2 regions of the Streptomyces sp. SS1-1 genome follow, and region 1 is predicted to be linked to the other one. Evidence: riboswitches for the same ligand, from Rfam matches in the RefSeq annotation. Region 1 holds a riboswitch; the other holds the start of a gene.
What was found. A riboswitch is a leader RNA that binds a small molecule or an ion and turns the genes downstream of it on or off. The one in region 1 is predicted to bind cyclic di-AMP.
Positions count from the first base shown of each region.

Region 1 (3,336 bases):
CCCGCGGTGGCCTGCTCCTGGGCGGTACGGGGGAGGGCGATACCGGCGGCCTTCCAGGCGGCCTGGGTGAGTCCGGGGCCGTCGAAGGTGGTCGGACCGGTCGTACCCCAGACACAGGGCTTGCCGATCTGCGCCCGGGCGAACTCCAGCGCCCTCAGCGCCCGACTGTCCTGCGGCGCGGTGACGGGGGCGGCAGGGGCCGGGGCGGCGGCGGGGTAGCTGCCGGTCTGCGGGGCCGCCGGGAAGCTGCCGGTCCCCGTCGGGCTCGCCGCCGGGAAGCTCCCGGTCTGGGTGACGGCCGGGAAGCCGCCGGTCTGGTCGACCATGGGGATGCCGCCGGTCTGATCGACGGCCGGGAAGCTGCCGGTCTGAGCGGCCGTAGGGTAACTGGCCGCCTGCGCAACGGCCGGGACGCTTCCCGTCTGGTCGACGGCGGGATAGGCCCCGGTCTGGGCCGCCGCCGCGGGGTAGCCCCCGGTCTGCGAGGCCGCTGCGGGGTAGCCCCCCGTCTGCGGTGCCGAAGGCAAGCCCCCGGCCTGCGGGGCCGCCGCCGGGAAGCTCCCGGTCTGGGTGACGGTCGGGAAGCCACCGGTCTGGTCGACCATCGGGAAGCTGCCGGTCTGGCTGACGCCGGGGAAGCTGCCGGTCTGAGCGACGGCAGGGAAGCTGCCGGTCTGTGCCACGGCGGGGTAACTCCCCGTCTGTTCCACCGTGGGAAAGCTCCCCGTCTGCCCGACCACCGGAAAGCCCCCCGTCTGGCCGCCCCCGGCGAACCTGGCGCCCGCCCCCGCGAACCCGGCGTCCGCCCCGGCGAACCCGGCCTCCGCGCCAGCGAACCCCTGAGGGGCACTCAACTCCGCACCCAGCCCCAGCGCGGCGTCCGCCGGAGCCGTCGTCCCCGGAGGGACCGTCGTCATGTCGGCGGGGCTCTGCGCCTCCAGGGCGTCCCACCGGCTCTGCGCCGCGGGCGGGAACGGCGCCGGGGTGGCCGAGGGGGCCTCCAGCGCCGGGGTGGTGCGGCCGGCGCGTGCGGTCAGCAGCTCACGCGCCTGCGCCAGTTTGCGCTGGCTGCGCTCCTTGCTCGCGCGCAGCGTGGACCGCTGGTCCACCTCCGGCCGCGCGGTGGCCTGCGTCGGCGTCGGCGTCGGCGCCGGCAGGGCGAGGGCGCCGCCGGACCCGAGGGCAGGCGTACCCGACGCGGGCAGCGCCGCCACAGGACCCGCGGTCAGCTCACCCAGGGCCGCGGGACGGGCCGTACCGGCCGGCAACTCGGCGACCGGCGCGCCCGATCCGGCGGTCAGCTCCAGGGGGGCGGCGCGCCCGGATATCTCCCGCGCGCCGTCGCCGCCCGACGGGCGTGCGGACCGCGCCGGGGCGGACCGCTCCGGCGCCCGGTCCTTCGGCAGTACGGCCGGAACCGTCGGGCCCAGCTTGGAGCGGGCGACGTCGAACCACTGCCGGGCGACCTCGTCGAGCGCGGCCGAGCCCCGGCCGCCGTCACCGTCGCGCCCCGAGGCCGCCGGGGCGCCCACGCGGTTGCGCGGTCCCGTCGACGAGGCGCGGGTGGCGTTGAAGGTCCCGGTGTCGGTCTCGGCCCGGTCGTAGAGCGAGCTGACCCGCCGGCTGACCTCCTCGCGGCTCGGTCCCTCGTCCGCCTGGGCGGCACCTGCCGACTGGCCGAGCAGGGCCACCGAGGTGAGGGCTGCTGCCGAGGCGAGCGCGGAGTTGCGCATACCGGTGCGTTCCGGCGCCATGGGCGACGTGCTCCTTCCGTACTCCGCCTACCGAGTTAGCTGACGGGTTCGGGCGTTCGCGTCGGAAGGTGTGCCCTACGACCCGGCCCGTCACGGCCTCGGGTCGATTCACCCCATGGTTCGGTTGGGTCCCCGGCTCCGCGGCCCCGCAGGGCACGCCGACTCGGCGGAGGGCGCTCGTCCCGGCGGGGTTCGCCGGAGTTCAACGCGCGTCCTGAGCCAGTAACTTAGCCAACTTGTGTGCCTGCAGTGAAGATTGACGTGTGAAATGTCCGATACGTTTTTGTGACCTTCGACGCTGGGAATGGCGGCGGGGCCGCGCTGCGGCGCCACGCGCTCGCGTGAACACGGACGGTAGCCGTCCGGGTGCCCCGCAAAGCTCTTGCTCCGCTCGCCGAAACACGTCACACTGGTACCGAACGAATGGTCGGTTGGGAAGCGGGAGCGATGACGACCTCACACTCCACCGAGGCGCCCCCACAAGGGCCGCTTGAGGAGCACTTCGACGCGACGATCGCGCGCGACCAGCGCATCGAGCCGCGGGACTGGATGCCGGACGGCTACCGCAGCACGCTGATCCGGCAGATCGCGCAGCACGCCCACTCCGAGATCATCGGCATGCAGCCGGAGGGGGAGTGGATCACCAAGGCGCCCTCGCTGCGCCGCAAGGCGATCCTCTTCGCGAAGGTGCAGGACGAGGCCGGTCACGGCCTGTACCTGTACTCGGCCGCCGAGACCCTGGGCGCCGACCGCGCCGACCTGACCGACCGGCTCATCGAGGGCCGCCAGAAGTACTCCTCGATCTTCAACTACCCCACGACGACCTTCGCCGACGTCGGCGTGATCGGCTGGTTCGTGGACGGCGCCGCGATCTGCAACCAGGTGCCGCTGTGCCGCAGCTCCTACGGGCCGTACGCGCGCGCGATGGTGCGGATCTGCAAGGAGGAGTCGTTCCACCAGCGGCAGGGCTACGAGCTGCTGATGACGATGATGCGCGGCACCGAGGCCCAGCGGGAGATGGTCCAGGACGCCGTGAACCGCTGGTGGTGGCCCTCCCTGATGATGTTCGGCCCGCCCGACGACTCCTCGCCCAACTCCGCCCGCTCGATGGCCTGGAAGATCAAACGGCACAGCAACGACGAGCTGCGCCAGCGCTTCGTCGACATGACGGTCCCGCAGGCCGAGAAGCTCGGCGTCACCCTGCCCGACCCCGAGCTGCGCTGGAACGCCGAGCGCGGCCACCACGACTTCGGCACGCCCGACTGGGACGAGCTGATGCGGGTCATCAAGGGCGACGGCCCGTGCAACGCACAGCGGATGGAACGACGCAGGAGCGCCCACGAAGAGGGCGCCTGGGTGCGGGAGGCGGCCACCGCCCACGCGGCCAAGCAGGCCGCCCGCGCGGAGAAGGGAGCGGTGGCATGAGCACCGGAAAGCAGGACTGGCCGCTGTACGAGGTGTTCGTCCGGGGCAAGCGCGGGCTGAACCACGTCCACGTCGGCTCGCTGCACGCCGCCGACGACCGGATGGCGCTGACCCACGCCCGGGACCTCTACACCCGGCGCAACGAAGGCGTCAGCAT
Region 1 is NZ_WBXN01000004.1:814,851-818,186, reverse strand. Features, by position in the region: gene F8R89_RS36590 (C40 family peptidase) at 1-1,754, opposite strand, end outside; cyclic di-AMP (ydaO/yuaA leader) riboswitch at 1,763-1,933, opposite strand; gene paaA (1,2-phenylacetyl-CoA epoxidase subunit PaaA) at 2,202-3,179, shown strand; gene paaB (1,2-phenylacetyl-CoA epoxidase subunit PaaB) at 3,176-3,336, shown strand, end outside.

Region 2 (3,336 bases), 3.4 Mb from region 1:
TCAGCAAGGTGCTGCTGCGCCATCCGACGCTGTCGGACGACGAGTTGGCGGCGACGGCCCGCGCGGTGGTGGGTTCGCTGGCGACGGTCACCATGTCGGGGCCGGGGACCGTCGAACTCCAGCCATGCGGCATCACGAAGGCGACGGGCCTCGCGCTCGCCGCCGAGCATCTCGGCCTGGGCCCGCACGAGACCATCGCGTTCGGGGACATGCCCAACGACATCCCCATGTTCGACTGGGCCGCGCACGGGGTGGCGATGGCCAACGCGCACCCCGAACTCAAGGCGGTCGCGGACGAGGTCACCTTGTCCAACGAGGACGACGGCATCGCCGTCGTCCTCGAGAGACTGTTCGCCCGCAGCCTGGCCGAGTTCCCCTAGTAGGGGACTCGGAAGGCCCAGAGGGCCGAGGGTGCTCGGAGGGCTCAGTAGGGGCCGTTCACGTTGTCGATCGAGCCGTAGCGCGCGGCCGCGTAGTTGCAGGCGGCCGTGATGTTCGCGACCGGGTCGAACGGGTCGTACGCGGTGCCCGGCACGTGGTACGTCGCGAAGGTCGGGTCGATGACCTGGAGGAGGCCCTTGGACGGGGTGCCCGCCACGGCGTTGGAGTCCCAGTTGTTGATGGCGGCCGGGTTGCCCGACGACTCGCGCATGACGTTGCGGTGGATGCCCTCGTAGGAACCGGGGATCCCCTTCTGCGCCATGATGTCGAGCGCCTCACGGATCCAGCCGTCGAGGTTGTCCGCGTACGTCTTCACGGAGGCCTGGGTGGCCTGGGCGACGGCGGACTTCTTGACGGGGGCGGACGCCGTGTTCGCCTTGGCCTTCGCCGGCGCGGCCTTCTTCGTGGCCCGGACCTTCAGGTCGACACCCGGGTGGATCAGCCGGGGGTTGTCGCCGATGGCCGCGCGGTTGTCCTTGTAGAGCTGACGCCAGCCGCCCTGGGCGTCGTACCGGTCGGCGATCCCGTACAGGGTGTCGCCCTTCTTGGTGGTGTAGCTGACGGAGCCGACCTTGGCCACGGTGGGGGCCTTGGCGGGCTCGGCGGCGCTCGCGGTGGTCGCGCTCAGCAGGGGGAGCGCGAGAGCGGCGGTACCGGTTCCGGCGGCGATGACGCGGCGGGTGAACGGGCTGGTGCGGGTGCGACGGTGCTTGCCTCGGGACATGGCGCTGTTCGTTCCTCTCCGGCGCCTGCGAGGTGAGCTGTCGGGTTCGGGCGGGAGATGCCCGGTCACACCGCCGTAGGACGACGCGACTTCACCCCTAGCCGTTCCGGTGCGCCATCGAGGCGTGCGGTACGGCGACTTACCTGGGTCCCCCGCTCCTGCCGTGCGGTGCGTTGCGTAGGTGGATGACTCGGGCGGCGGCAGGATTCGGCGTCCGCCCGACAGAGCGGGAACGTATGCGAGAGCACATGTCCGGAACAAGGGCCGCAATCACCTGACGTGCTAGTTGACCATGGTCTGAGGCGTATGGGGCGCTTGATCCTTTGCGGTTGCCAATTCTCAACTCGCTTTTCTGGCAAGGGGACGTGAGGCTCCGGCGGGGGGATGGGTCGACGGGTGGCCGCGTGACCCAACTCACGGCGATCACAACAACGGCAAATCGGGCAATGAATCCAACTCCCCTGTTATTGCCTGGCCGTGGAGAGCCTGCCGTCGCGGCACCTATCTGCCCCCTTCCTTCCGGAGAGTCCGTTTTGCCGGGCAGGAACCCCGCCCTTCGTGTCGTTCGTTGAGGGGGCGTGGAGGCGTCCGGAGGGCGGGTCGGGGTAGGCGGAGGCGGGGGTGCCGTGCGGACCCCCGGGCCGGCCCCGAGGGGTCGAACCGGAATTCGATTCGAGAGGGGATGGCGAGGGGTCGGCTACCCACGGTGACGTGACGATAAATCGATGAATGTCCATCCTTATCGGGTGATCAAAAAACATACCGACCGTGGGCCGAAGTCGGCCGTGGTGGACGGGTGGGCGGCATCGGTGATCGAAACGTGACCGGATACGCTGACTTGAGTGATGGCAGCGACCTATCGACAAACCGTGTAACCAGCCGAAAGACACCAGCAGACAGGAGACCCCTCGTGACCGTCGTCGGGCCGTTCGGGCTGAGCGTGCGGGACCAGGCTCTGGAAGCCGATGTCCAGGCCGGATTGGCGGCTGTCGAGGAGGGACTGCTCGAAGCCACCAAGAGTGAGGTCCCCTTCATCACCGGGGCCGCCCAGCACCTGGTGCGGGCGGGCGGGAAGCGCTTCCGGCCGCTGCTGGTGATGCTCGCCGCGCGCTTCGGTGACCCGTACGCCCCGGGGATCGTGCCGTCGGCCGTGGTGGTGGAGCTGACCCACCTGGCGACGCTGTACCACGACGACGTGATGGACGAGGCCGAGGTCCGGCGCGGGGTCGACAGCGCGAACACCCGCTGGGGGAACTCCGTCGCGGTCCTCACCGGCGACTTCCTCTTCGCGCGCGCCTCGCACATCCTGGCCGACCTCGGGCCCGAGGCGGTCCGGGTGCAGGCCGAGGCGTTCGAGCGGCTGGTCACGGGCCAGATCCTGGAGACGGCCGGACCGCAGGACGGCCGGGACCCCGTGGAGCACTACCTCGACGTGCTGAGCGGGAAGACCGGGTCGCTGGTGGCGGTGTCCTGCCGCTTCGGGGCGATGATGTCGGGCGCCGACGAGACCGTGGTCGACGTGCTCACCCAGTACGGGGAGCGGCTCGGCGTGGCCTTCCAGCTGGCGGACGACGTCCTGGACATCGCGAGCGACTCCCACGAGTCCGGGAAGACGCCCGGCACGGATCTGCGCGAGGGCATCCCGACCCTGCCGGTGCTGCGGCTGCGGGAGCGCGCGGAGCGGCTGGGGCTGCCCGAGGACATCGCCCTGTGCGAGCTGCTGGCCTCCGACCTGAGCGACGACGCCCGGCTCGCGGAGGCGCTGACCGCCCTGCGGGAGCACCCGGCGCTGGAGCAGGCCCGGCGGGACACGGTCCGCTACGCCGAGGACGCGCGCGCCGCGCTGGCGCCCCTGCCGGAGAACGACGCGAAGGCCGCCCTGATGGAGCTGTGCGACGCCGTGGTGCACCGCGCCGGCTGAGCCGCCCCCTCGGCCGGCCGCCCGGGCCACCGCTTCTCCGCTCCTCGCCCCGGCCACCGCTTCTCTGTTCCTCGCCCCGGCCACCGCTTCTCCGTTCCTCGCCCCGTCCCACCCCTCGCCCCGCCCCGCCCCAGCCCCTCGACCCCCTGACCCCTACGGGTCGGGGGACGTCCACCCCTCCGGCGTCATACCGCAGGTGTACGCGGAGTTGGCTCCGCAGGCTGACGAAACTTCCTGACCGATTTGGTCA
Region 2 is NZ_WBXN01000004.1:4,187,219-4,190,554, forward strand. Features, by position in the region: gene F8R89_RS20625 (HAD family hydrolase) at 1-380, shown strand, start outside; gene F8R89_RS20630 (transglycosylase SLT domain-containing protein) at 425-1,165, opposite strand; cyclic di-AMP (ydaO/yuaA leader) riboswitch at 1,173-1,346, opposite strand; gene F8R89_RS20635 (polyprenyl synthetase family protein) at 2,076-3,086, shown strand.
Region 2: it holds a riboswitch for cyclic di-AMP, as region 1 does, so the genes downstream of both, F8R89_RS20630 (transglycosylase SLT domain-containing protein) here and F8R89_RS36590 (C40 family peptidase) in region 1, are expected to answer to the same signal.